DNA from 3 places in the Streptomyces sp. W16 genome. Region 2 is predicted to be linked to each of the others. Evidence: riboswitches for the same ligand, from Rfam matches in the RefSeq annotation. Region 2 holds a riboswitch; each other region holds the start of a gene.
The links. A riboswitch is a leader RNA that binds a small molecule or an ion and turns the genes downstream of it on or off. The one in region 2 is predicted to bind S-adenosylmethionine.
Positions count from the first base shown of each region.

Region 1: linked by a shared signal. The riboswitch ahead of thrC (threonine synthase) and the one ahead of R6V09_RS30935 (aminotransferase class V-fold PLP-dependent enzyme) in region 2 are both predicted to bind S-adenosylmethionine.
Region 3: linked by a shared signal. The riboswitch ahead of R6V09_RS40465 (putative leader peptide) and the one ahead of R6V09_RS30935 (aminotransferase class V-fold PLP-dependent enzyme) in region 2 are both predicted to bind S-adenosylmethionine.

Region 1 is NZ_JAWOAI010000308.1:551-11,038, reverse strand. It holds gene R6V09_RS32800 (alpha,alpha-trehalose-phosphate synthase (UDP-forming)) at 1-1,056, opposite strand, end outside; gene R6V09_RS32795 (glucosyl-3-phosphoglycerate synthase) at 1,153-2,097, opposite strand; SAM riboswitch class I at 2,280-2,434, shown strand; gene thrC (threonine synthase) at 2,450-3,745, shown strand; gene R6V09_RS32785 (MoaD/ThiS family protein) at 3,839-4,114, shown strand; gene R6V09_RS32780 (cold-shock protein) at 4,593-4,799, shown strand; gene groL (chaperonin GroEL) at 5,198-6,826, shown strand; gene R6V09_RS32770 (NADH:flavin oxidoreductase) at 7,035-8,159, shown strand; gene R6V09_RS32765 (hypothetical protein) at 8,307-8,693, opposite strand; gene R6V09_RS32760 (GNAT family N-acetyltransferase) at 8,772-9,368, shown strand; gene R6V09_RS32755 (metallophosphoesterase) at 9,429-10,400, shown strand; gene R6V09_RS32750 (hypothetical protein) at 10,397-10,488, opposite strand, start outside.
Region 2 is NZ_JAWOAI010000277.1:1,283-11,770, forward strand. It holds gene R6V09_RS30925 (rhomboid family intramembrane serine protease) at 1-566, shown strand, start outside; gene R6V09_RS30930 (Lrp/AsnC family transcriptional regulator) at 563-844, shown strand; gene R6V09_RS30935 (aminotransferase class V-fold PLP-dependent enzyme) at 1,223-2,584, opposite strand; SAM riboswitch class IV at 2,752-2,868, opposite strand; gene trpD (anthranilate phosphoribosyltransferase) at 2,945-4,009, opposite strand; gene qcrB (cytochrome bc1 complex cytochrome b subunit) at 4,145-5,806, opposite strand; gene qcrA (cytochrome bc1 complex Rieske iron-sulfur subunit) at 5,803-6,858, opposite strand; gene qcrC (cytochrome bc1 complex diheme cytochrome c subunit) at 6,855-7,664, opposite strand; gene ctaE (aa3-type cytochrome oxidase subunit III) at 7,745-8,365, opposite strand; gene R6V09_RS30965 (hypothetical protein) at 8,523-8,924, shown strand; gene R6V09_RS30970 (L,D-transpeptidase) at 9,041-10,306, opposite strand; gene R6V09_RS30975 (cytochrome c oxidase subunit 4) at 10,437-10,488, opposite strand, start outside.
Region 3 is NZ_JAWOAI010000465.1:642-7,796, forward strand. It holds gene R6V09_RS40435 (ankyrin repeat domain-containing protein) at 6-410, opposite strand; gene R6V09_RS40440 (NAD(P)H-dependent flavin oxidoreductase) at 487-1,452, shown strand; gene R6V09_RS40445 (class I SAM-dependent methyltransferase) at 1,465-2,136, opposite strand; gene R6V09_RS40450 (YdcF family protein) at 2,192-2,794, shown strand; gene R6V09_RS40455 (cupin domain-containing protein) at 2,841-3,347, opposite strand; partial or broken gene R6V09_RS40460 (RrF2 family transcriptional regulator) at 3,501-3,973, shown strand; SAM riboswitch class IV at 4,108-4,220, shown strand; gene R6V09_RS40465 (putative leader peptide) at 4,254-4,370, shown strand; gene R6V09_RS40470 (ABC transporter substrate-binding protein) at 4,618-6,237, shown strand; gene R6V09_RS40475 (ABC transporter permease) at 6,241-7,155, shown strand, end outside.

The sequences.
Region 1 (10,488 bases), on a different contig from region 2:
GTAGACGGCGAGGTCCTGCCGGGACGGGTAGGCGAAGGCGACATGCACGACCCGCTCCCGCCACTCGGGGTGGTCGTCGAGCAGCTGCCGGTACGCCAGCAGCCCGCGCACGATGTTCTTCGACAGCTCGGTCCGGTCCACCCGGACGATGGCTTTGCGGCCCTCGCCGATCTCCTCGCGCAGCGCGGCGATCCGCTCCTCGACGTCCGCCTGGTGCGAGCGGGCGTGCAGGAACTCGGCGTCGGCACCGAGACCGTGGACACCGATCAGTGTCCGGCGGGCGATCCGCGCCTGGTGGGTGGTCTCGTCCCTCTCGAAGTGCTCGATGGCCCGCGGGGCGCCCGACGGCCAGGTGGAGACCCAGCGGTCGGGGTCGACCCTGCCCGCGCAGTCCTGGAACGCCGTCGCCCACCGCCAGGTCAGGAACCCCACCTGGTCCGCCCCGAGCATGCCCTCCATCAGCCGCACCCGGATGTCGTCCGGCAGCATCTGGAAGTAGTCCACCGGCGCCCAGGGCGTGTGCGAGAAGTGCCCGATCCGCAGGTCGGGACGGAGTTCGCGGAGCATCCCCGGCACCAGACACAGGTGGTAGTCCTGCACCAGCACCGCGGCCCCCTCGGCCGCCTCCTGGGCCAGCGCCTCGGCGAACGCCCGGTTGTACGTCTCGTACGACGCCCACTGGCGCCGGAACTCCGCGTCGAAGACCGGCTCCAGCGGGGTCTGGTACAGCATGTGGTGGACGAACCACAGCACGGAGTTGGCGATGCCGTTGTACGCGTCGGCGTGCACGTCGGCCGGAATGGCGAGCATCCGCACGCCGTCCTCGCCGACACCCCGCCGTACCGCCTCCCGGTCGCCGTCGGACAGCGCCGAGCAGACCCACAGCGCCCCCGCGTCCGGCCCGATCGCCGACAGCCCGGACACCAGCCCACCGCCACCGCGCCGGGTGCGCAGCGAACCGTCGTCGCCCACCTCGTAGGAGACCGGGCCGCGATTGGACGCGACGAGCACCTGAGCTGCACCGGACGCGGACGAGGGGGACGACGTAGAAGCCATACGGCACAACCTAGCCCGGCCCGGAAACACTCAAACGTACGGACGGGTCACAACGGACCGGAGGGGTCCGTATACGGACCGCCCGCCCCGCGCCGGCTACGCCACCTTGCGCGACTGGTACTCGGTGATGTCCGCCATCGGCGGCCGTTCCTCCGTGTCCACGGAGTACGTGCGCGGCTCGAAACCGTCCGGACCCCGCTCGAACTGCGTGAGGGACGGCCGGATGAGATGCCCGCGGGCCAGCCTCAGCTGTGCCGTGCGGTAGATCTGCGCGGCCATCCGCCCCAGCGCCTGCCCGTCCTGGTGCCGGTGCTTGCGCACACCCACGTCGACCTGCGCGAGGGCGTCCAGACCCACCAGGTGCAGCGCGTCGACGAGCATGCCCAGCTCGACGCCGTACCCGACGGGGAACGGGAGTTGCTCCAGCAGTGAGCGGCGGGCCGCGTACTCGCCGCCCAACGGCTGTACGAATCCGGCCAGTTGCGGCCAGTGCATGTTCAGCAGCGGGCGGGCCATCATCTCGGTGACCCGGCCGCCCTGGCCGGCCGCGCCGCCCAGCGGGCGGTCGTACATCGCCTTGACGAGGTCGACGCCGGGGTCGGTGAGCAGCGGGCCCACGATCCCGGTGACGAAGTCGGAGGAGAACTCCTTCAGGTCCGCGTCGATGAAGCACACGATGTCGCCGCTGGTGACCAGCAGCGAACGCCACAGCACCTCGCCCTTGCCGGGCACGGCGGGGATGCGGGGCAGGATGTCGTCGCGGTGCACGACCCGGGCGCCCGCCGCGGCGGCCACCTCGGAGGTGCGGTCGGTGGACCCGGAGTCGACGACGACGATCTCGTCGACGAGCGGGACCTGTTGCATGAGGTCGTGACGGATGATCGCGACGATGTCACCGACCGTCGCTTCCTCGTTGAGCGCGGGCAGCACGACGGAGACCGACTGGCCCGTGCGGTGCTTCGCGGCCAGGATCTTGTGGAGCGGCCGATCGGTCAGGGACCAGGAGCGGGTGCTCAGCCAGTGCTCGACTTCCTTCAGCACGTTGCGCGGCTCCTCTGCGTTCTCTCGGCGAGGGCTGGTCACAGACAGTGAGTGTGTGATCCATCTCGCGGTTCGGACGGCTCACTCAACTGTCCTGGCCTTCGGTTACAGTCTTGAACAACGCTGATGACCATCGCATGTCGGGGGCCGTCGGCGAGACAATTGCATACACAACTGAACACCGCTCATCCAGAGGGGCAGAGGGATACGGCCCGTTGAAGCCCCGGCAACCCTCCAGCCGGTCTTGTCGCATGTACATCTACATGTGCCGAGGCTCCCGGCTCGGGAAGGTGCCAAATCCGTCTCACGGCGAAACGCGTCGTGAGGAAGATGAGGAAAGGGCCTCGCCTCCATGGCTGCGCAGACTGTTGCAAGCACCACGAACCCCGTAGACGCCGTTGATCTCGGCCCCGCCACCGCGCTCTCCTGCCGCGAGTGCGGCCACCGCGTCCCGCTCGGCCCGGTCTTCGCCTGCGAGGAGTGTTTCGGCCCGCTGGAGATCGCCTACGACTTCTCGGCCTACGACACCGAAGAGCTCCGCAAGCAGATCGAAGCGGGCCCCGCGAACATCTGGCGTTACGCGCCCCTCCTGCCCGTCCCCGCCGACGTGGCCGACAAGCCGAACATCAACCCCGGCTGGACCAAGCTCGTCCAGGCCGACAACCTCGCCCGCGAACTGGGCGTCGACGCCGGCAAGCTGTTCGTCAAGGACGACTCCGGCAACCCGACGCACTCCTTCAAGGACCGCGTCGTGGCCCAAGCCATCGAGGCCGCCCGCGCCTTCGACTTCACCACCCTCTCCTGCTCCTCCACCGGCAACCTCGCGGGCGCGGTCGGTGCCGCCGCCGCCCGGGCCGGCTTCCGCTCCTGCGTGTTCATCCCGCACGACCTGGAAGAGGGCAAGGTCGTCATGGCCGCGATCTACGGCGGCGAGCTCGTCGGCATCGAGGGCAACTACGACGACGTGAACCGCTTCTGCTCCGAGCTGATCGGCGACCCGGCCGGCGAGGGCTGGGGCTTCGTCAACGTCAACCTGCGGCCGTACTACGCGGAGGGCTCCAAAACCCTGGCGTACGAGATCTGCGAGCAGCTGGGGTGGAAGCTTCCGGACCAGCTCGTGGTTCCCATCGCCTCCGGCTCGCAGCTCACGAAGATCGACAAGGGGCTGCAGGAGCTGATCAAGCTCGGGCTCGTCGAGGACAAGCCGTACAAGATCTTCGGGGCGCAGGCGGAAGGGTGCTCGCCGGTTTCCGTCGCCTACAAGGCGGGGCACGACGTCGTACGGCCGCAGAAGCCGAACACCATCGCGAAGTCCCTCGCCATCGGGAACCCGGCGGACGGTCCTTACGTGCTGGACATTGCCCGGCGGACCGGTGGGGCTGTCGAGGACGTCAACGACGAGCAGGTCGTCGACGCGATCAAGCTGCTTGCGCGGACCGAGGGGATCTTCGCGGAGACCGCGGGTGGGGTGACCGTCGGTGTGGCGAAGAAGCTGATCGAGAACGGGTTGCTGGATCCGACCCTCACGACGGTGGTCCTCAACACGGGCGACGGGCTCAAGACGCTGGATGCGGTTGCCGGTACCGGGCTCACCGCGACTATCCGGCCGAGTCTTGAGTCGTTCAGGGAAGCTGGACTCGCCTCGTAAGCGTCGTTGTTCGTCTGCGGGCCGGTGGGGGCCGGTCGCGCAGTTCCCCGCGCCCCTAAAGACAAAAGCCGTACCTGACCGGAGGTCTTGAGCATGAGCGTTTCTGTCCGCATCCCCACCATCCTGCGCACCTACACCGGCGGGCAGGCCGAGGTTCCCGCCGAGGGTGCCACCCTCGCCGAGGTCATCACGGACCTGGAGAAGAACCACACCGGGATCTCCGCCCGCGTGCTCGACGATCAGGGCAAGCTGCGCCGGTTCGTCAACGTGTACGTCAACGACGACGACGTGCGGTTCGAGCAGGGGCTGGAGACGGCGACTCCGGACGGGGCCGGCGTCTCGATCATCCCGGCCGTCGCCGGAGGCTGACCATCGAGCACAGTGCAGGCGGCTGAGCGACCGCTTAATCGGCTCGGCGCTTACCCTAGGTAATGCCGATTACCGAGCGTTCATCGAATTGCCCCCTCCGCGAGAGAAGCGGAGGGGGCAATTCTCTATGGTTGAGCGGGGTACAGTTGGGGAACGCGCTCCACTCCGCATGCCGAACGCATATGAGCACCGGCTCCGCGTGCGATGAGAAGTAGCCAAAGTGTGCAGGTATTTTGCGCCTTATATGCCCTTTATCCGGCCCGACTTGCCCTGAAGTCGGACGAATTCTCCGTAAATTCCCGACCGGTCCTGCCCGGAATTCTCGTCGGATTGACCTGTTGCAGACGGCAGTTGGACGGATACATTCGGCCGCGGTCGACGCGTTCCGGCGCACGCCCCCAATCCTGTGGGGGGTGAGGTCTGACCCGGATCCGCGAAGTGTGGATCCGTGCAAGGGCCAGTAATAGGGGAGTTAGGCATGGCTCAGGGCACCGTCAAATGGTTCAACGCGGAGAAGGGGTACGGCTTCATCGCGGTCGACGGTGGTGCGGATGTTTTCGTCCACTACAGCGCGATTCAGATGGACGGCTACCGCACCCTGGAAGAGGGTCAGCGGGTCGATTTCGAGATCTCGCAGGGTCAGAAGGGGCCGCAGGCGGACATGGTCCGGCTCGCGACCAGCTGAAGCACGCGCCGACGAACAGCAGCGACGTTCTTCGTTCCTCACCGAAGGGCTCGTACTCCTGGGGGGTCACCTCCTGGGGTACGGGCCCTTCGGCATGCCCGGAGCGTGCCTCTCGCGCGCGGGAGCCAAGGTGCCCAGAACACGGGAGCCGCTTGCGCCCACCCGTCGCCCGACCACCACCCCTCAACGAGCCCGCTTCGCGGGCGCACCTTGCACTCGACCATGCCGAGTGCTAATCATTGGCGTTAGCACTCTGCAGGTGAGAGTGATAACGAAGGATCGGGTCGGTGAGGCCCGCAGGCCAGGTGGTGCAAGGATCCACGGGGCAGGCGAGCCGTCCGTCGCGGGCGCCAGCGCGGTCCGGAGCAATCCACCCCAGTCCGGGAGGACCACTTCACATGGCCAAGATCATCGCGTTCGACGAGGAGGCGCGGCGAGGCCTTGAGCGCGGTATGAACCAGCTCGCCGACGCCGTCAAGGTCACCCTCGGCCCCAAGGGCCGCAACGTCGTCCTTGAGAAGAAGTGGGGCGCCCCCACGATCACCAACGATGGTGTCTCCATCGCCAAGGAGATCGAGCTGGAGGACCCGTACGAGAAGATCGGCGCCGAGCTGGTCAAGGAAGTCGCCAAGAAGACGGACGACGTCGCCGGCGACGGTACGACCACCGCGACCGTGCTCGCCCAGGCTCTCGTCAAGGAAGGCCTGCGCAACGTAGCCGCGGGCGCCAACCCGATGGCCCTCAAGCGCGGTATCGAGAAGGCCGTCGAGGCCGTCTCCGGTGCCCTCCTTGAGCAGGCCAAGGACGTGGAGACCAAGGAGCAGATCGCTTCTACGGCCTCCATCTCCGCCGCCGACACCCAGATCGGCGAGCTCATCGCCGAGGCGATGGACAAGGTCGGCAAGGAAGGCGTCATCACCGTCGAGGAGTCCCAGACCTTCGGTCTGGAGCTGGAGCTCACCGAGGGTATGCGCTTCGACAAGGGCTACATCTCGGCGTACTTCGCCACCGACATGGAGCGTATGGAGGCCGTCCTCGACGACCCGTACATCCTGATCGCCAACTCGAAGATCGCCAACGTCAAGGACCTGCTCCCGCTCCTGGAGAAGGTCATGCAGTCGGGCAAGCCGCTGCTGATCATCGCCGAGGACGTCGAGGGCGAGGCCCTGTCCACGCTGGTCGTCAACAAGATCCGCGGCACCTTCAAGTCCGTCGCCGTCAAGGCTCCGGGCTTCGGTGACCGTCGCAAGGCCATGCTCGGCGACATCGCCATCCTCACGGGCGGCGAGGTCATCTCCGAGGAGGTCGGCCTCAAGCTGGAGAACGCGACCGTGGACCTGCTGGGCCGCGCTCGCAAGGTCGTCATCACCAAGGACGAGACGACGATCGTCGACGGCTCGGGCTCGGCGGACCAGGTTGCCGGTCGCGTCAACCAGATCCGCGCCGAGATCGAGAACAGCGACTCGGACTACGACCGCGAGAAGCTCCAGGAGCGCCTCGCCAAGCTCGCGGGTGGCGTCGCCGTCATCAAGGCGGGCGCGGCCACCGAGGTCGAGCTCAAGGAGCGCAAGCACCGCATCGAGGACGCCGTTCGCAACGCGAAGGCGGCCGTCGAGGAGGGCATCGTCGCCGGTGGCGGCGTCGCGCTCATCCAGGCGGGCCACGTCTTCGAGAAGCTTGAGCTCGAAGGTGACGAGGCCACCGGTGCCGCGATCGTGAAGCTGGCCCTTGAGGCCCCGCTGAAGCAGATCGCCGTCAACGGTGGTCTCGAAGGCGGAGTCGTCGTCGAGAAGGTCCGCAACCTGCCCATCGGTCACGGCCTCAACGCCGCGACCGGTGAGTACGTGGACATGATCGCCGAGGGCATCATCGACCCGGCGAAGGTCACGCGCTCTGCCCTGCAGAACGCCGCGTCCATCGCCGCGCTCTTCCTCACCACCGAGGCCGTCATCGCCGACAAGCCGGAGAAGGCCGGTGCCGGCGCGGGCGCCGGTGGCGGCATGCCGGGCGGAGACATGGACTTCTGACCGACCCCTTCGGGTTGATCAACGGTCTTACCGAGGGCGGTACTTCCTGCTTCTGGCAGGGGGTGCCGCCCTCGGGCGTGTCCGGGATCACAGGCCGAGGAGTGGGACGGTCGGAATGACGGGCTTGGCCCGGGGGTTGTTGTTGACGCATGATCGATGCATACGCACATACCACTTGGTACCTGGTACTCCCGAGGAGCCCCCACTCGTGTCTACGACCGCCCCCGCCTCCCGAGCGGCCGAAGTCCTCGCCCGCCCGATCGTCCTCAACGGCCTGACCGTCCCGAACCGGATCGTGATGGCGCCGATGACCCGGCAGTTCTCGCCGGGCGGGGTGCCCGGTGAGGACGTGGTCGGGTACTACTCCCGCCGGGCCGCCGCGGGCGTCGGTCTCATCGTCACCGAGGGCACGTACGTCGGTCACGAGTCGGCCGGGCAGAGCGACCGCGTCCCGCGCTTCAGCGGCACCGAGCAGCTCGCGGGCTGGGCGAAGGTGGCCGAGGGCGTGCACGCGGCGGGCGGCACGATCGTGCCGCAGCTGTGGCACATCGGCATGGTCCGCGAGCAGGGCCAGCCGCCCTACGCCGAGGCCCCCGCGGTCGGCCCGTCCGGGCTGCGCATCGGCAGCGACGAGGTCACCGGCACGGCCATGACGCAGCGGGACCTGGACGACGTCATCGGCGCCTTCGCCGAGGCCGCTGCCGCCGCCGAGCGCATCGGCTTCGACGGCGTCGAACTGCACGGCGCCCACGGCTACCTCATCGACCAGTTCCTGTACGCGGGCACCAACCGCCGTACGGACGCCTACGGCGGTGACCCGGTCGCCCGCACCAAGTTCGCGGCGGAGATCGTGGCCGCCGTACGCGAGACCGTCTCCCCGGAGTTCCCGATCATCTTCCGCTACTCGCAGTGGAAGCAGGACGTCTACGGTGCCCGGCTCGCCGAGTCCCCGGAGGAGCTGGAGGCGATCCTCACGCCGATCGCCGCGGCCGGCGTGGACGTCTTCCACGCCTCCACCCGCCGTTACTGGCTCCCCGAGTTCGACGACTCCGACCTCAACCTCGCGGGCTGGACCAAGAAGCTCACCGGCAAGCAGACCATCACCGTCGGCTCGGTCGGCCTCGACGGCGACTTCCTCAAGGGCTTCCGCGGCGAGGGCGCCCCGCTCAAGGGCATCGACGACCTCCTCGACAGCCTGGAGCGCGACGAGTTCGACATGGTGGCCGTGGGGCGGGCACTGCTCCAGGACCCGGAGTGGGCCGCCAAGGTTCTCGCCGGGCGGGTGGACGAGCTGGCACCGTACGACGCGGCGGCGCTGCGCTCGCTGAGCTGAACTGGGCTTTTGTTGTGCGGCCGGTGGGGGTGCGCGCCGTTCCTGGGGGCTGCGCCCCCAGACCCCCGTCGGCCCTGAAGGGGCCTCGTCCTCAAACGCCGGACGGGCTGAGCAATGCCGGCCGGGGCCCTTGGCGGTCCCGGCGGCTCAGCCCGCGATGCGTCCGAAGAAACCGAGGGCGAGGGCGTACGGCGCCAGCGGCAGGAGCTCGGGACGCAGCGCACGACCCTCCTGGTCCCCGACGCAGGTGTAGGCGAGGGCGCTGGAGAAGCAGCCGCCCATGAACGCGGTCGGCATGAATCCGAACAGGTCTCCCCAGCTCCCGACCACGACCGAGCCGCCCGCGTGGCCGACGACTGCGAGGAGGGCGCAGACCAGGTAGAGCCGGTCGTTCAACGGACGCCAGACCGCGCCCCCTTTGCGCCCGTGCCCGGTGAACCGGGCGATGCCCGCGTACAACAGCGCGGGCAGACCCAGCGCCACCAGCAGTACGGCCCACATGGCACCGGTGTCCGGGTCGCTGGGGAACCCCATGATGTCTTCTCCGCCCTGCTGCTCCGGCTGTCGTCCCCTCGTGCGCGAAGCTCCGTGGGCGTGCGTACGGTGGATCGTATGACTTCCGCCGGCCGGGTGGCCACCATCGTCGATCTCGACGCCGTCGTCGCCACCTTCACCAGTGCCTTCCTCCACGACCCGGTCTGGGGGCCCGCGTTCCCGGACGAGCGGCGGCGGGCCGAGCAGGCGGCCGTGATGTGGCGGGTCTACGCCGGCTCCGCGCTGCGCTACCCCTGGACGCTGGTGACACCGGACGTCGAGGCCGCGGCGGTCTTCATTCCGCCGGGCGGTGTCGAGCTGACCGAGGAGGAGGCCGCCGGTCTTGAAGGGCGGTTGGCCGCGGTCACGGACGCGGCGACGGCCCGGGCGATCACGGTGGTGGGGGAGCGGTTCGAGGCGGCGCATCCCGCCGAGCCGTTCTTCTACCTCACGATCCTGGGCACGCACGCCGACCACCGGGGCAAGGGGCTGGGCATGGGACTGCTGGCCGACGGGCTCGCCCGGGTCGACGCGCTCGGCGCCCCCGTGTACCTGGAGTCGACCAACCCGGCCAACAACAGGCGTTACGAGAGCGTCGGCTTCGAGGCCCGCGGCGAGATCGTCACCCCCGGTGGCCAGGTCGTCACGACGATGTGGCGCCCGGCCGCCCATTGAGCCCACGCCCCGGCCTCCGCCTCTGTTGATCCTCCCCAACTCGGGCTAGCGTGCCGGAACATGAAGATTCTCCACCTGTCCGACACCCACCTGGAGCGCACCGACGCCCCCAACCGGCACGGCGTCGACGCGACCGACTCCCTGCGGCTGATGCTCGCCGAACTGCGGCACCAGCGCGGTGTGGACGCGATCGTCGTCACCGGGGACCTCGCCAACGACGGGGCGGTGGAGGCGTACACGGCCGTACGGGAGCTCGTGGGAGGGTTCGCGCGGAGGATGGGCGGGGTGCCGGTCTTCTACACGACCGGGAACCACGACGAACGCGAGGCGTTCGGCAAGGTGTTGGGGAGCGGGCACCTGGCCGCGGACGGCACGGACCGGGTCGTCTCCGCCGTGTTTCCCGTGGAGTTCGCGTGCGCGGCCGTGAGTGACGTGGGCGGGTACCGGTTCATCACGCTCGACTCCCTGGTGCCGGGGAAGGTGTACGGGCGGCTGAGCCGGGGCCAACTGGACTGGCTGAAGGAGGAGTTGAGCACGCCGTTCGGGAACGGCACCGTCCTCGCCTTCCATCATCCGCCGATCGCCCTCGACGTGCCGACCCAACAGGCCTTCGGGTTGCGGAATCCCGGCGAGCTGGCGGACGCGATCCGGGGGAGTGACGTACGGGTCGTCCTCACCGGGCACTTCCACCTCCAGCTCTTCGGCTTCCTGGAGGCGACGCCGGTCTGGGTCACGCCGGGTGTCGTCAACCGGATCGACCTGACGACCGCGCCCGGCACGGAGCGGGCGGTGCGCGGGGCCTCGGCCTCGCGGGTGGAACTGGGCGGTGAGACCGGGCCGATGTTCCACACCTTCCACGCGCGGGACCCACGGGCGCACGAGACCGTGTACCAACTGGACGCGGAACGGACCCGGTTGATCATCGAACGGGAACGGGAACGGGAACGGGAACGGGAACGGGAACAGGAACAGGAACAGGAACAGGAACAGGAACGGGAGCAGGAACCGGAACGGGAAGGGGAGGGCGGCTAGCGGGACTTGTACCAGGCGACCGAGAGGACCACCACCACGCCGATCGCGGCGCCCGCGAACTCGTAGGCCGCGTCGAAGGCCAGGCCGG
Region 2 (10,488 bases):
ACTTCCACCGCTGGGGAGTGGTACCGGCCGACCTGTTCGCGAGCCCCGCCCGAGAAGCCCTCACCCCCGTCACGGCCCTCTTCGTCCACGGCAGCTGGATCCATCTACTCGGCAACATGCTCTTCCTCTACGTCTTCGGAGCGATGACCGAGGAACGTCTTGGCCGGGTCGAGTTCACCCTCTTCTACCTGACCTGCGGCTATCTGGCACTGCTGGGCTACACGCTGGCCAACGCCGACTCCACGCAGTCCCTCGTCGGCGCGTCCGGGGCGATCTCGGCGGTCCTCGGGGCGTTCCTGTACCTGTTCCCCCGGGCCCGCGTGACGAGTCTCCTCCCCTTCCTCTTCTTCCTGCCGCTGCGCTTCCCCGCCTGGGTGGTCCTGCCGTTCTGGGCGGCCCTGCAGTGGCTGGCGGCGGGCCAGGCCGCCCAGGGACCGGGAGTGGCGTACCTCGCCCACCTGGTCGGCTTCACGCTGGGCTTCGGCTACGCGTGGGTGAGATTCGGTCGTACCACTAGAGTGAAGGCCGCCCCAGCAACGGTCCCCGAGGGAGAGAACCAGCCGTGATCACCGCGATCGTCCTCATCAAGACCAGCGTGGACCGGATTCCGGAGATCGCCGAGTCGATCGCCGCGCTCGAATCCGTGAGCGAGGTCTTCTCCGTCACCGGTACATATGACTTGATCGCGATGGTGCGGGTACGGCAGCACGAGGACCTGGCCGAGGTGATCCCCGGGCGGATCAGCAAGATCCCCGGGGTGGAGGGGACGGACACACACGTGGCGTTCCGGACGTACTCCCAGCACGACCTTGAGGCGGCCTTCGCGATCGGGCTGGACTCGTGATCGTCGCCTAATCGTCTGCGGGGCACAGAGCGTCTGCGGGTACTGGTTCGTTGTGGCTGGTCGCGCCCCGCAGCGGAGCCGCAAATTGTCGCAGCCCCGCGCCCTGAGGGCGATCAGTTCACCGCCGAGACACAGTTCCAGCTCCCCGTGCGCGTCCGCCGTGAGCGGGCCGAAGGTGACCTGCCAGCCCTTCTCGATCCGGTCGAGCCTCGCCGGTGCCTGAGCATCGGCCGTGTACCAGGCCCTGTCGCCCTGCTCGTTGGAGACCACGATCACGTCGCCGGTGGAGCGCCAGCGCGTCACGTCCGCCCAGTGACGGACCCGCGCAGCCGGCCCGAGGACGCGCCCCTCCTCGTACAGGTCCCCACCCCTGGATGGTCACACGGCCGGCACGCAACGGCCGTCCTCCGTACGGTAGTTCCACTTCGCACCGTCGGTCACGAGCTCCCGTACCGCGGTCACGAAGCGCTCGACGTGCTCGTCCGGGGTGCCCGCGCCGAAGCTGACGCGGATCGCGTTGAGGGACTTCTCGCCCGGGGCCGCCTCGGGGGCGCCGCACTCGCCCTGGGTCTGGGGGTCGCTGCCCAGGAGGGTGCGGACCAGGGGGTGGGCGCAGAAGAGGCCGTCGCGGACGCCGATGCCGTACTCGGCGGACAGCGCGGCGGCGAAGTGCGAGCTGTTCCAGCCGTCGACGACGAAGGAGATCACGCCCACGCGCGGGGCGTCGTCACCGAACAACGACAGGACGCGCACCTCCGGGACCTCGGCAAGGCCCGCCCGCACCTTCTCGATCAGGTGCTGCTCGCGCGCGACCAGCGTGTCGAAGCCCGCCTCGGTGAGCGCCTTGCAGGCCGACGCGATGGAGTAGGCACCGATGACGTTCGGGGAGCCCGCCTCGTGCCGGGCGGCGCTGTCGTGCCACTCGACGTCCACTCCCCCGTCCTCGCGCCGGGTGACCTTGCGGCTGGCGCCGCCGCCCGCGAGGTAGGGGTCGGCCGCCTGCAGCCAGTCGGCGCGGCCGGCGAGGACACCGGAGCCGAAGGGGGCGTAGAGCTTGTGGCCGGAGAAGGCGATCCAGTCGACGTCGAGGTCCTGGACGGACACCGGGTGGTGCGGGGCGAGTTGGGCGGCGTCCAGGACGATCCGGGCGCCGTGGGCGTGCGCGGCGGCGGCCAGTTCACGGACCGGCCACAGTTCGCCGGTGACGTTCGAGGCGCCGGTGACGCAGACCAGGGCCGGGCCCTGCGGGTCCCTGGCGGCGAGGGCCTGCTCCAGGGTCTCGACGGCCTGGGCCGGGGTGCGCGGGGCGTTGAGGTAGGTGACCCGGGCGTCCTTCCAGGGCAGCAGGGACGCGTGGTGCTCGGTCTCGAAGACGAAGACCTGGCAGTCGGCGGGCAGGGCGGCGGCGAGGAGGTTGAGGGAGTCCGTGGTCGAGCGGGTGAAGATCAGCTGGTCGTCGGCGCGGCAGTCGAGGAACTCGGAGACGGTCTTCCGCGCGTTCTCGAAGAGGTCCGTGGACAGCTGGGAGAGGTAGCCGGCGCCGCGGTGGACACTGCCGTAGTACGGGGCGTAGGCCGCCACGTCGTCCCAGACGCGCTGCAGGGCCGGGGCGCTGGCCGCGTAGTCGAGCGCCGCGTAGGTGACCTCGCCGCCCGTGACGAGCGGCACGGTGACATCCCGGCCGAGAACGGGCAGCTGGGCACAAATGGCCTGAGCGGCGACAGCGGTGGAGACAGACATGGCGAACTCCCGTGAGAGGCAAGGCGGATCCGCCGTACGAGCACGCAGGGCTCAAGCACGGAGGAGGGTGAAAAGGGGGTATGCGGAGGCGGGGCTCGACGCCCTATCGCATTCGCTTGCTCACAGAGGGCTCCCTCGATGACCAGGACCCCTGGTGTCTTTCGAGGGGCCCGCGCTTGCCGCAGACCTCGCTGCCTACGGCCTGGTCTTCACCCGGGGCACCCCGCCACGGACGGAGGGTTGCCGGACAGTCGGCCGGGGCCTCATGACTGTCACTCATGACCTGGTCGGAAAATTTACGTGAGGTGATCGTCGTCCCGCAACCCGTGTCCGGATCGCGGGACGACGACCGCCGTGCCGCTACGCGTTGGTGGCAGCCGCCCAGCGCTCCAGAGTCCGCTTGGCGGCGCCCGAGTCGATCGACTCCGCGGCCTTCTCCATCCCGGCCCTGATCCGGTCCGCCAACGGCCCGTCCCCCCGCTCCAGCGCCACCAGGGCAGCCGCCGAGTTCAGGAGTACGGCGTCCCGCACCGGGCCCGTCTCACCGTCCAGGAGACGGCGGGCGACACCCGCGTTGTACTCGGGGTCGGCGCCGCGCAGGGCCTCGACGGGGACCAGTTCGAGACCGACGTCCCGGGGGTCGAAGGTCTCCTCGGTGACCTTGCCGTCGCGGACGATCCACACCCGGGAGGTGGCCGTGGTCGTCAGCTCGTCGAGGCCGTCGTCACCGCGGAACACCAGCGCGGACGAGCCGCGTTCGGCCAGCACGCCCGCGATGAGCCCGGCCATACGGGTGTCGAAGCAGCCGACCGCCGACGAGGTGACCTTGGCCGGATTGGTGAGCGGGCCGAGGAGGTTGAACGCGGTCGGAATCCCCAGCGCCCCCCGGACCGCGCCGACGAAGCGCATCGAGGGGTGGAACTTGGCCGCGAAGCAGAAGGTGATCCCGGCCTCCGCCGCCACCCGCGCCACCTGCTCGGTCGGCAGGTTCAGATTGATGCCGAGCTTCTCCAGCACGTCGGAGGAACCGCTCGCCGAGGACGCGGCACGGTTGCCGTGCTTGACGACCTTCGCGCCGGTACCGGCGATCACGATCGCGGACATCGTCGAGATGTTGACCGTCTTGGCCCGGTCGCCGCCCGTACCGACGATGTCGACGGCGGGCCCCGGGATGTCCAGCGGCTTCGCGTGGGCGTACATCGTCTCGACGAGACCGGTGATCTCCTCGACCGTCTCACCCTTGGCCCGCAGCGCCACCAGGAAGCCCGCGATCTGCGCGTCCGCGGCCTCACCGCTCATGATGCGGTCCATCGCCCACGCCGTGTCGGCGGTGCTCAGGTCCTGTCCGGCGAGCAGGGAGCTGAGGAGATCGGGCCAGGAACGGCCCGCCGCGGTGGTGCCTCCAGCGGGGGTCACAGCGCTCATACGGCCGCTCCTGGGTGTCGTAGAAGAAGTGGTTCAAGAATGTGCCCCCACCCTATCCAGCGCGGGACACGGCGAAGGGCCCCGTCCGGTGTTCGGACGGGGCCCTTCGACTGTGGCGTGGCGACGCCTCAGCGATCAGTGGTGGCCGTGGCCGCTCGTGATCTCCTTGTACTCCTCGACGGTGGGCTTGGCGATCTGGGACTCCTCGCCGTAGTACGCCTCGCTCAGCTTGGCGCGCAGCTTCTCGGAGCCCTTGACCTTGCGCTCGACACCGTTCTCGTCGACCGTCGCGCCGATCGCGGCCGGCACGTACTGCTCGTGCGCGGTGAGCGTGTGCAGCGCGTCCTGGCTGAGCGGCTCGTGGATCTCGACGAACTCACCGTGCGGCAGGCGCTTGATGATGCCCGACTCGCGGCCGTGCAGCACCTTGTCCTTGTCGCGGCGCTGGAGGCCGAGGCAGACCCGCTTGGTGGCGATGAAGACCAGCACCGGCACCACGAAGAAGCCGACGCGCACGGCCCAGGTGATTGTGTTGATCGACAGGTGGAAGTGCGTGGCCCAGATGTCGTTGCCGCCACCGACCAGCAGCACGAAGTACCACGAGATCCACGCGGCACCGAAGGCCGTACGGGTCGGGACGTTGCGCGGGCGGTCCAGGATGTGGTGCTCGCTCTTGTCGCCGGTGACCCAGGACTCGATGAACGGGTAGACCGCGATCGCGACCAGGACCAGCGGGAAGATGATCAACGGGATGAACACGCCCAGGACGAGCGTGTGACCCCAGAAGTTGATCTCCCAGCCCGGCATGAAGCGGATCAGGCCCTCGGAGAAGCCCATGTACCAGTCGGGCTGGGCGCCCGTGGACACCATGTCCGGACGGTAAGGACCCATGGCCCAGATCGGGTTGATCGACGCGATCGCCGCGATGGCCGCGATGACACCGAAGACCAGGAAGAAGAAGCCTCCGGCCTTGGCCATGTAGACCGGCAGCAGCGGCATGCCGACGACGTTGTTGTTCGTCTTTCCGGGACCCGCGAACTGCGTGTGCTTGTGGTAGAAGACCAGGATCAGGTGGCCGACCACCAGGCCGAGCATGATGCCCGGCAGCAGCAGGATGTGGATCGAGTAGAACCGTGCGACGAAGTCGCCGCCCGGGAACTCGCCGCCGAAGAGGAAGAACGACAGGTACGTGCCGACGATCGGCACGGACAGGACCGCGCCCTCCATGAAGCGGACACCGGTGCCGGAGAGCAGGTCGTCCGGGAGCGAGTAACCGGTGAAGCCGGTGAACATGCCCAGAACGAACAGCAGGAAGCCGAACAGCCAGTTGACCTCACGCGGCTTGCGGAACGCACCCGTGAAGAACACGCGCATCATGTGCACGAACATGGCGGCGAGGAAGATCAGCGCCGCCCAGTGGTGGATCTGACGGATCAGCAGACCGCCGCGCACATCGAAGGAGATGTGCATCGTCGAGTTGAACGCCTCCGACATCAGCTGCCCCTGGAGCGGGACATAGCTGCCGTGGTACGTCACCTCGTTCATCGACGGGTGGAAGAACAGCGTCAGATACACACCCGTGAGGATGATGATGATGAAGCTGTAGAGGCAGACCTCGCCCAGCATGAACGACCAGTGGTCGGGGAAGATCTTGCGCATGTTGGACTTGGCCAGGGAGTAGATCCCGAGGCGTCCGTCGGCCCAGTCGGCGATCTTCTCGCCGGCCGGTGCCTTCTCGCGCGAACGCCCCGGCGCGCCAGCGCCTGATGAGCTCGTGGAGTTGGTCGTAGTGCTCATCCGCGCTCCCAGAATGCAGGACCGACGGGCTCCTCGAAGTCGCCGAGCGCCTGGAGGTAGCCCTCGTCGCTCACGCCGATGCGCAGCTGCGGCAGGGCGTGACCGGCCGGGCCGAAGATCACTCGGGCACCGTCGGAGAGGTCGAAGGTGGACTGGTGGCACGGGCACAGCACGTGGTGCGTCTGCTGCTCGTACAGGGAGATCGGGCACCCCACGTGGGTGCAGATCTTCGAGAAGGCCACGATGCCCTCGTGCGCCCACTCCAGCTCGCGCTTGTCCTTGATGTTGTCCGGCTGGAGCCGGACGATCATCAGCGCCGCCTTGGCGATCTCGGTCTGGAACTCCTCGTCGGTCTCCTCCAGGCCCTCGGGCTTGGCGAAGGTGAGCGAGCCGACGGCCACGTCCGAGGGACGCAGCGGCAGGTTCGTGTTCATGTTGACGAGCAGCTTGCCCTTGGACCAGATGGTGTGGCGGAGCTTGGTCCCGGGCAGCGGGCCCAGGTCGCGCAGCAGCATGACGCCGGAGAGCGGGAACAGGGCCAGGGCGCCGAACATCGTGTTGCGGATCAGCTTGCGACGGCCGAGCGCCGACTCCTTGGCACCGTCCTTGAAGTCGGCCATGACCTTGGCCTTGACCTCGGGGGGCGCCTCGATCGCGTGCCGCTCGTCGGCGATCTCCACGTCGGACATCAGGGTGCGGGCCCAGTGGACCGCGCCCGCGCCGATGGTGAAGAGCGCTCCGCCGAGGGTCAGACCCAGCGCGAAGTTGAGCGCGTTGATGTGACCGATCGGGAAGACGAAGATCGCCTTGTCGTGCGGGATCGCCACGTAGGAGGCGATGAAGCCGACCGTGAGGAGCATCGACAGCGTGAACAGGAAGGCGACGACACGCTCGGACCGCTTGGCGGCCCGCTCGTCGATGTCCTGCACCCGGTGCTCGTGCGGCGGCAGTCCCGGGTCGGCGAACGGGTCCTGCTCGTCCGCGACCGACACCGCGCCGTGCGCGTCCTGCTCAGCGGGCAGGTTCTCTTCTGGAATGTCTTGGCTACTCATGACTTCTTGGCCTTTGCGGTCCGAGCGGCGACCCAGACGGCTACCGCGATCAGCGCGCCCAGACCGAAGATCCAGGCGAAGAGACCCTCACTGACCGGACCGAGACCGCCCAGCTCAAGACCGCCGGGGCTCTCGGTGTTGTCGCCGTTGACCGCGTTGAGGTACGCGATGATGTCCTTCTTGTTCTTCGACGACAGTGTGGTGTCGGGGAAGGAAGGCATGTTCTGCGGGCCGGTCTGCATGGCCTCGTAGATGTGCTTCGGGGCAACGCCTTCGAGGCTCGGCGCGAACTTGCCGTGCGTCAGCGCGCCGCCCTTGCCGGTGAAGTTGTGGCACTGGGCGCAGTTGGTGCGGAACAGCTCGCCGCCCTTGGCGATGTCCGACCCCGCCGGCCCGTACTCGTTCTTCGTCGGGATGACCGGACCGGCGCCCAACGAGGCGATGTACGCCGCGAGCTGGTCGATCTCGGCCTGGGAGTAGATGACCTTCTTGGCCGGGATCTGAGCGCCCGGCTGCTGGGCAGGCATACGGCCGGTGCCCACCTGGAAGTCGACCGCCGCGGCGCCGACACCCACGAGGCTCGGCCCGTCGGAGGAGCCCTGACCGCCGGTGCCGTGGCAGCTGGCGCAACCGACGGCGAAGAGCTTCTTGCCCTCGTCGATGGAGAGGGACTGAGCGGACTCGTCGGCCTGCGCCTTGCTCGCGGGCGCGACCAGGCTGTACACCCCCCCGGATACCGCCAGCGCGAGGAGTAGTACGACGACCGCCGCCAGCGGATGGCGTCGTCGTGTGGAGAGCTTTTTCACGGATTACCCCGGTGTCAGGATCTTCTGCGTCGATGCTTCTGGAATGTGCGCTTCTTGGCTGCGCGCGGGATCGGGCCCGACTACTTGATCAAGTAGATCGTGGCGAAGAGGCCGATCCAGACGACATCGACGAAGTGCCAGTAGTAGGACACGACGATGGCCGCGGTCGCCTGTTCGTGGGTGAACCTCTTCGCCGCGTAGGTGCGGCCGAGGACGAACAGGAAGGCGATGAGGCCGCCCGTCACGTGCATGCCGTGGAAGCCGGTGGTCAGGTAGAACACCGAGCCGTACGGGTCGGAGGACAGCGACAGGCCGTCCTTCTTCACCAGCTCCGTGTACTCGAAGATCTGACCGCCGATGAAGATCGCACCCATCACGAACGTGATGATGAACCAGCCCCTGAGCTTCTTCACGTCCCCGCGCTCGGCCGCGAAGACGCCGAGCTGGCAGGTGAGGGAGGAGAGCACCAGGATCGTGGTGTTGGTCGCGGAGAACGGAAGGTTGAGATGGCTCGCCATCTCCTTCCAGTGATCCGGACCGGTCACCGATCGCAGGGTGAAGTACATCGCGAAGAGGGCCGCGAAGAACATCAGCTCGGAACTCAGCCAGATGATGGTTCCGACGCTGGTGAGGTTCGGCCGGTTGACCGACGGGTGCGCGTGCCCGGTTTCTACTGTCGTTGCTGTCGCCACGACCGACATTATGTCGGTCGCTTATCCCGCCCTCACTCCGGGGGGTGCCGTTCGGAGTGTTCGCAGCGTGTGTACTGCCCGTATGGCCCATCGCAGGGGTGTTCCAACAGGTGTTGACGGGGTGTTCAAAGGAGTAGCATCCGCGCAACGGACCTTGGGAGGAAGAATGCAGCCGACCGCCACGGTGCTGGTCTACAGCGATGACTCCAACACCCGCGAGCAAGTCCGGCTGGCGACGGGGCGCAGGCCAGCTCCGGACGCGCCGCTGGTCGAGTTCCTGGAGTGCGCGACGCAGGCGGCGGTCGTCAAGGAGCTGGACCGGGGTGGGATCGACGTCTGTGTCTTCGACGGTGAGTCCGCGCCGATGGGTGGCATGGGGTTGTGCCGGCAGGTGAAGGACGAGGTCTTCAACTGCCCGCCGGTGCTGGTCCTCATCGGACGGCCTCAGGATGCGTGGCTCGCCACGTGGAGTCGTGCGGAGGCCGCGGTGACGTTGCCTGTGGAGCCCGTTGAGTTCGCGGCTGCGCTGGCGTCTCTGTTGCGTGAGAAGCGGGCCCTGAGCGCCTAGTGGGGTGGGGCGCGGGGTCTCTGGCGACTGCGGGTCCGCTGTGGCTGGTCGCGCCCGCGCGGCGGAGCCGCAAATGTCACAGCCCCGCGCCCCTGGGTGGGTCACCTCTGGGTGGGTCACACTGACTCGGGACGGAGCCGTGCCGCGTCTTCCGGCCTGGGGCCATCCGGGGTTCCGCCCACCAGCGCGCTGCCGCCCCGCCACTTCTTCCAGGCCAGGTTCCAGTCGCCGAAGCCGTTGCCGAAGGGTTCCATGTCGTCGCCGTTGGAGTTGACGACCTTGACCACGTCGCCCTCGTGGATGTGGTCGAAGAACCACTCGGCGTTGCCGGTACTCATGCCGGTGCAGCCGTGGCTGACGTTCTCGGAGCCCTGGGAGCCCACGGACCAGGGGGCGGCGTGGACGTACTCGCCGCTCCAGGTGACGCGGGTGGCGTAGTACACGGGTAGGTCGTACGAGTCCGAGGAGCCCTCGGAGATGCCGACGGTGGTACCGCGCATCCGTACGAAGTACTCCTTGCCCAGTACGACCTTGACGCCGTTTCGGGTCTCGAAGCCGGGCTTGCCGGTGGTGACGGGGATCTCGTTGATCTCCTCGCCGTTCTTGTAGACCGTCATTTCGTGGGACGCGGCGTCCGTCACGGCGATGATCTTGTCGCCCGTGGTGAGCTTGAGCCCCTTGGATCTGCCGCCCCACAGGCGGTCGCTGATCTTCACGCCGTCCAGGTCGCTGTGCACCTGGATGGTGGCGTGGGCGGGCCAGTACTCCTTGGGGCGGTAGTGGAGCGTCTTGTTGTCCACCCAGTGCCAGGCGCCCTCCACAGCGGGCGTGGAGTCCACCCTGAGGGCACGTTCCACGACGGCCCGCTGCGCCTTGTCCTTGACGGGCTTGTTGAGTTCGGCGGTGACCGGCTGGCCGACACCGTAGGTGCCCGCGTCCGGACCGAACTTCACCGTCAGGCTCTTCTTGGTGGTCGGCTTGGTGGTGTCGAAGGTGAGGACCTTGCGGCCGGGGGCGCCGTCCTCGTCCTCCGTGCTCACCCGCACCGTGTAGTGGGCGTTGGCGGCCAGTGCGGAGGTGCTGCGCCAGCGGGTGCCGTCGGCGTTGAGTTCGCCCGTGACATAGCGCCCCGTGGCGTCCGTGGCCGTGACGTCCGTGATCCGCCCGTCGTCACCTGAGGCGGTGACCTCCAGGGGCTTGTCGGGGTCGGCCTTCTTGCCCTTGCCGGACGGGCCGTTGAAGGAGATCTGCCCCGCCGCGTCGTACGGCTTGTCCGACAGCGGGTTGCCGCCGCCGGACCCGCAGGCGGTGACGCCCGCGCCGAGGGAGATCACCAGCAGGGTGCAGCTGACGACGGTGCGGATGCGCGGAGAGTGGTTCATGAGCCGAGGTTATGAAGGTTCGTCAGCCCCGGCGCGGTGGGTCACTCGGACGAGGGACCGGCACTGCGGCAAAAGCACGAGCCCGGACCCTCCTGACGGAGTGTCCGGGCTCTTGTGCGTTCGGCGTGTGCTACTGCGTGCGGTTCTCACCGCGGTAGTACTCGAAGACCCAGCCGAACAGG
Region 3 (7,155 bases), on a different contig from region 2:
CCCAGTCACGGTTCGAGGAGAGCGACCGTCTCGGGATGAGGACCGTTGTTCGCCCAGTCCAGCGGGGACCGGCCGGTGCCGTGATCTTCCCGTACGTTCGGATCGGCGCCGTGCGCGAGCAGTTCGCGGACCGTCTCCGTGTGCCCCCAACAGGCGGCGGCGCACAACGGCAGGCCCTCCGCGCCGATTCCGCTGCTCTCGGTGTCTGGGAAGGCACCGGCCGACAGGAGCAGGCGGACGATCGCGGCTTCCCCGTTCACGGAAGCGGCGTAGAGCGGCGTGGTGCCCTCGCTGTCGGCTCGCTCCGGGTCGGCTCCGGCACGTAGTACCGCCCTCACCGCGCCGGTGTCGCCCACCACTATCGCTCCGAAAAGACGCCCGGAGAGCTTCTTCTGCCGCCGCTGCTTCATGGGCCGAGATTAGGGGGCGGGTACGTGGCCAAGCCGCTCATTACCCCGAGAGGGCCATCGGGTGATGATGGGGGCCATGGCATTGACGACGGCGTTCACGAAGCTCTTCGGAGTGCAACACCCCATCGCCTTGGCGCCGATGGGCGGATCGGCCGGTGGTGCGCTGGCCGCGGCCGTCTCCCGTGGGGGCGGGCTCGGCCTGCTGGGCAGCGGCAACGGCGAACGCGTATGGCTGGCACGGGAGTTGGCCATCGTCACCGAGAACACGACGAACCCGTGGGGAATCGGCTTCCTCACCTGGCAGACGGACGTCGGCGCGGTGGAGCACGCCTTGGAACACCAACCCCGGGCGGTAATGCTGTCCTTCGGGGATCCGAGCCCGTTCGCCGAACGAATTCGCCGCACAGGTACGGCACTTGTCATTCAGGTCACCGATCTGGAGGAAGCCCGGCGGGCGGTGGACCTGGGCGCCGACGTGATCGTGGCCCAGGGTTCCGAGAGCGGCGGACACGGCGCCCGGCACGGTCGCTCCACGCTGCCGTTCGTGCCGGTCGTCGTCGATCTGGCCGCTCCGGTACCGGTACTCGCCGCCGGTGGCATCGCCGACGGCCGTGGGGTGGCCGCCGCTCTCGCTCTGGGGGCCGCCGGTGCACTCATCGGCACCCGTTTCCAGGCCACCACCGAAGCCCTGGTCGCCCCCTCGACCAGCACGGCCATCGTCCAGGGCCACGGCGCGGACACCGAGCGCAACAGCATCCTCGACATCGCCCGGGGCTCCCGCTGGCCGTCGAAGTACACCGCCCGCACGCTCGGCCACCCGTTCCTCGACCAGTGGCGCGACCGGGAGACGGAACTCGCCACCGACCCCCACGCCCGACAGGCCTACCATGTCGCCCTGTCCCAGGGCGACATACCGCCCCTGCCCGTGTGGGCCGGCGAAGCCGTCGACCTCATCAACGACCTGCCGTCGGCAACCGACCTCGTCAACTCCCTTGCCACACAGGCCGAGGCGGCACTCGCCCGAGCAGGTAAGGAAGCCTGATTCCACCTGACTTCACGTCAGGGCGGCCTTGTGGGCAAGGATCTGGATCCCCGTCGACTCATGGCCGTTCATCGTGGACACCGTCACGGTCCGGGTGCCGATGCCTTCGAAGTCGGCGAGCAGCGTGGTGAGCCACTCACGGGAGTGATGGCGGCACACGGCGCCGTCGCCAGTCTGGAACACGCCGTAACTGACGTCGCCGTGGCCGCCGTTGAGGGTGGCGTAGTCGTCGTAGCGGCTGCGGTTGCGCTCGTCGTCCTGCAGCAGAAGGTCGCTGACGTAGAGGATTCCGCCGGGCTTGAGGACGCGGTGCAGCTCGGCGATCAGTCGGCGTTGGGCCTCGTCGTCCGGGACGCAGGTCAGCACTGCGAAGAGCAGGACCACGTCGAAGGCGGCGTCCGGGGAGGGCATGGTCGGGGGTGTGTCCAGGGTGGTGAAGTGCATGGCGGGGTGCAGGTGTTGGGCTCGTTCGATCATCGCCGGTGAGATGTCGGCGCCTGTCAGATTGCGAAAACCGTGCCGTTCGAGTTCGTCCATCGTGCGGCCGTAGCCGCATCCGTAGTCGAGAATCGCGGCTTGCCTGCTGATCCCCGCCAGCCAGGGCAGATGGAGCGGGTGGGTGAAAGTCTTCGTGGCCGCGGCGGCGTCCCAGTAGGGGATCTGGGTGTCGAGATGGTCGGACACGGTGCATGCCTCTCTGCGGAACGGCAGGGACACCAGGGTGACCTAGAGTCGCCGCATGCGACAAAGGACAGGCGTGGCGGCAGCCGGGGTGGTGGTCCTGGCCTGGGGCGAGTGGCTGAACCGGCGCTGGTCTCGAACTCTCGTGGGAGACAACGGGGGTGATACCGAGGCCGTGGTCGTACTGGGATACCGAAACCCTCGGGCGAGGGCGAACTTCATCAACCGTTGGCGGGTCCGCGCCGGAATTCGCTCCATCACCGCCGACAGGGCGCACAGCACTCGCGTGATCTTCAGCGGCGGTACGACCAGCGGTGGTGCCTCCGAGGCCCGGTTGATGGCCGACTACGCACGGTCGGTGCTCGAATTCGGCGGCACAGTACTTCTCGAAGAAGAGAGCGCGACGACATGGGAGAACATCACCAATGTGATCCCGCTGCTTGAGGACGTCGACCGCATCAAGATCGTCTCCCAGCCGGCTCACGCTCTCAAGGCCCGCGCGTACTTGCAGCGACAGCGCCCCGATCTCGCGAAGAGGCTGGTGCGCGCGGACGACTACCGTCCCGGTGAATGGCTGATCGTGAAACCGCTGCTGGGCCTGTACGGGCTCTGGAAACTCCGCGGTCTGAAGGCCGACGGACGGAGAGCCACGCTGAGCTGACGCTCAACTCACCTTCCTCCGCCGCACGTTCGTCACCAGGAGCCCGTCAGGCCTCCCCGGCCCCCAGCACGTACAGCCCCGGAAGATTGACCACGATCGCCTCCTGGGTGCTGCGGGCGATCACGACCACGGCCTCTTCCGCGGGGTCGGGGTTCTCCTCGCGGTGCGGGACGAACGGGGGGACGAAGATGTAATCGCCGGGGGACGTCCGCAGGCGTATCTCCTCCGGCTGCGGACCCGCGCCGTCGAGGAAGACGAACTCGGGGTGTCCGCTGACCACGTAGATCGCGGTCTCGGATTCGCCGTGGTGGTGGTCGGAGGAGGCCGTGGAGGGAGCGACGTGCGTCTGGCCCATCCACAGTTTCTCGGAGCCGACCGTCCCTCCGCTCACCGCGGCGAACCTGCGCATGCCCCCGCTCTGTGCCGTGTCGCCGTCGAGGGCGTCGGCTCGGATGTGGTGCAGACGGGTGCGCAGGGGGGTTGCGGGCTGCCCTGCGGCGTCCTGGAGATGGGGGTGGAAACCTTCGCCGGGGGTGGTCAACGGCTCGCTCATGGTTGGGGACGCTAGAGCCGCCCCGAAAAGGATGTCAAGAGGTGTCCATAGCCCTTCACCTGCGGCAATGTTCCCGCAATGGATGAGGGAATGGACGGGCGTTCCCGTGCCGGGAACCTGTGGAAGTCCTGGTGCCGGGGTCCGCGTCGGGCATTGGGTGCGCATGCGTATCTCCGCTCTCCGCTCTCCGCGAAGGCGGACTACGTCACGCGGGCCCTGCTGGAGCTCGCCTGCGAACCTGCCCGTCCGCTCACGTGCGAGGCGATCGCCTCCTCGTAGCAGATCCCGTTCCGGTTTCTGAAGTCCGTGGTGGGTCAGTTACGCAGATCCGGTCTGGTGCGCAGCCAGCGCGGCTGCGAGGGGGGTACCGGCTCGGCCGGCCCGCCGGCGAGATCACGCTCCTGGACGTCTCCCGCGCCGTCGACGGCGAGTTGATCACCCTGCGCGGCGAACAGCTGGCCGGGCTCGACTACCCGGGTCCCGCCTCCGGCCTGCCCGGGGTGTGGCGCCGTATCGAGGCCGAAGCCGCCGCCGTGCTGGGCGGCACGACCCTGGCCACCCGGTTGCCCGCCACCACCGACGAACACGCGACGGCCGAACAGTTGAGCCGCCGTGCAGGCCGGTGAAGCAGCCCAGCCGACACACCAGGTGCCTACTGTGTGAGGGAAGGTATCAATGAGGCGGCGGTGCCGGTGTCGCCGACTCCCCACCTCCGCCCCGGCATTGACGCACGGCGACACCGCTCCATACGATCAACAGCGGCATTGAGCGTCAGCGTCAAATCCTGGCCGACCGACCGGCGACCCCCCGACGCAGTGGGGCGCTCAGGGCGAAAGCCCGGCAGGGACGCTGATGGCTCTGCGAACGCGCGACCCCGTGACCGGGGTCCCGGATATGGAGGACGGCGTGCCCAGCAGCTACGACCCGAGCGCCTCCTGTCACGACGCCGTCGTGTTCTCCCGGCTCTCGCGCCGGCGCCACATCGACCTGCAGCGCTTCACCAGCTGTCTGTGTCACAGCTGACCTGGTCCTGCCTTCCAGGCTGACATCTCTCGGCCTTCGAAGCCGACATCTGTGGTCGCCCGTCCCGCACGGGCCTCTTCCCCCCCTTCTCCCACGGGTCGACGTATGCGCGGGTGCGCCCCGCGCCGGTCGGCGCGTTTTCCACGCTTCAGGAGTCCCGCCCCCGCCGGGGTCGGCACCGTCCGCGCCCAGCCACGGTCCGCACAGGTCCGTGTGCGCGCGGTGACACGAGTAGGAGCACCTCTCCGTGACAGCACATCCGGTCCCCCGAACCACTCGACGGGCAGCCACGGCCGCCCTTCTGACCACCAGTTTCCTGCTGACCGCCTGCGGATCGGGGGGCAGTGGCTCCGACAGCGGCGGCGGACAGGCCAGGTCCGGTGGCACCCTGACCTTCGCGGTGGGCTCCGACGCCGGCTGCGTGGACCCGCAGCAGGTGGCCAGCAACGACACCATCTACTCGGTGCGGCAGATCGTGGACTCCCTCACCGACCAGGACCCCAGGACCGGCAGGATCGTGCCGTGGCTGGCGAAGAGCTGGGACATCGGCGCCGACGCGACGACGTTCACCTTCCACCTCAGATCGGGTGTCACCTTCAGCGACGGGTCCAGGCTGACCGCGCAGGTGGTCAAGGACAACTTCGACGCGGTGCCGAAACTCGGGGCGCTGGGCACCCTCGCCGAGGGCTATCTCAGCGGCGTCAAGAACACCACCGTGGTCGACCCGCTCACCGTCAAGGTGACCTTCCGGCAGCCCAACGCCCAGTTCCTGCAAGCCACTTCGACGCACTCGCTGGGCATCGAGTCGTCGGCGAGCGCGAAGCGGTCCCCGCAGCAGAAGTGCAGCCAGGGAGTGGTCGGCTCCGGGCCCTTCGTGCTGAAGCAGTACGTGCAGAACCAGTCGATCACCCTGGCCAAGCGCACCGGGTACGCCTGGGGTTCCTCGCTGTGGCACAAGAGCGGCGAGGCCTATCTCGACAAGGTGGTCTTCAAGGTCGTACCCGAGGCGGGAGTTCGGGCGGGCAGCCTCCAGTCGGGGCAGGTGGACGCGATCAGCAGCGTCGGCAAGGCCAACGAGGCGTCTCTCAAGGGCGGTCAGGTCACCCTTCAGCGGCGGGCCAACCCTGGAGTCGTGTTCGGCCTGGCCTTCAACAACTCGCGGCCGGTTCTGAAGGACGCGCGGGTACGCCAGGCCATCGGGTTCGCCATCGACCGCAAGCAGATCGCCGACACCGTGTTCCCGACCGGGACCCGGCCCGCGACCAGCGTCCTGGCGCACACCACACCCGACTACGCCGACCTGTCCTCGGACCTGACGACCGACGCGGCCAAGGCGAAATCCCTGCTGGACGCGGCCGGTTGGAAGGCCGGCAGCGACGGCATCCGGACGAAGGACGGCAGGAAGCTGAGCCTGACCGTCGACTGGATCCCCAACTCGGCGACCAACCAGCCCGCGTTGGAGCTGATCCAGCAGCAACTGAAGTCCGTCGGCGTCGGCCTGACGCTCAAGCAGCTCCAGGTCACCCAGCTCGCCCCGACACTGCAGTCGGGTGACTTCGACGTGGCGTGGAGCAACATCACCCGCGCCGACCCGGACATCCTGCGCAGTTCCTTCTCCACCGGGCTGGCCAACTTCTACCGCCTTCCCGCGAGCCCGCTGGACACCTCGCTGACCGGTCAGGCAGCGACCACGGACACCACGAAGCGCGGTCAACTGGTCGAGCAGGCACAGCAGTTGCTCGTGCGGAACGCCTACTACGCGCCGGTGGTGGAGCTCCAGTCCCAGATCGGCGTGGCGAAGAAGGTGCACGGACTGAACTTCGACGCCTCCAGCCGGATCCAGCTGCACGACACGTGGATCGGCTGACGCATGCGCCGCTACGCGATCAAACGGCTCGCCCAGGCGGTCGGGGTGCTGTGGGCCGCCTACACGGTGTCCTTCCTGGTCCTCGACTTCCTGCCGGGTGATCCGGTCACGGCCATGGCCAGTGCCGGAATGGACTCCGGGACGGTCGACCCGGCCCAACTCGCCGCGCTGCGCCACGAGTACGGCTTCGACAAGCCGATTCTGGTGCAGTACGCCGACTATCTCGGCCGGGCGGTGCGCGGGGACTTCGGCGACTCGGTCTCCACCGGCCGGCCGGTGTCCTCGACGCTGGCCGACGCCCTGCCGCAGACCCTCCAGCTCACCGGTGCCGCGCTGCTCCTCGCCGTGCTCCTCGGTGGTGGGCTGGCGGTGGTGGCGACCTACACCTCGCGCCGGTGGCTGCGGCAACTGCTGCTGTCCCTGCCGCCGTTGGGGGTGTCGGTCCCGACGTTCTGGGTGGGGCTGCTACTCGTCGAGTCGTTCTCCTTCCGCCTGCACTGGTTCCCCGCGTTCGGCAACGACGGGCTGCGGGGGCTGGTCCTGCCGGCCCTGACGCTGGCGATCCCGACCGGCGCGCAGGTGGCACAGGTGCTGGCAAAGAGCCTGCTCACCGCGCTGGACCAGGCCTATGTGGAGACCGCCCGCGCCAAGGGCGCCGGCCGGTGGCGGGTCCATCTGCGGCACGCCCTGCGCAACGCGTCCCTGCCCGCGTTGACCGTGGTCGGCCTGCTGGTCGGGCAGTTGATCGCCGGTTCGGTGGTCGTCGAGACGGTGTTCTCACGTGACGGTCTCGGCCGGGTGACGGCCGCCGCGGTCACGGCCCAGGACATTCCGCTCGTGCAGGGCGTGGTGGTGTTCGGGGCGCTGATCTTCGTCATGACGAACCTGGTCGTCGACCTCGTCTATCCGCTGCTGGAC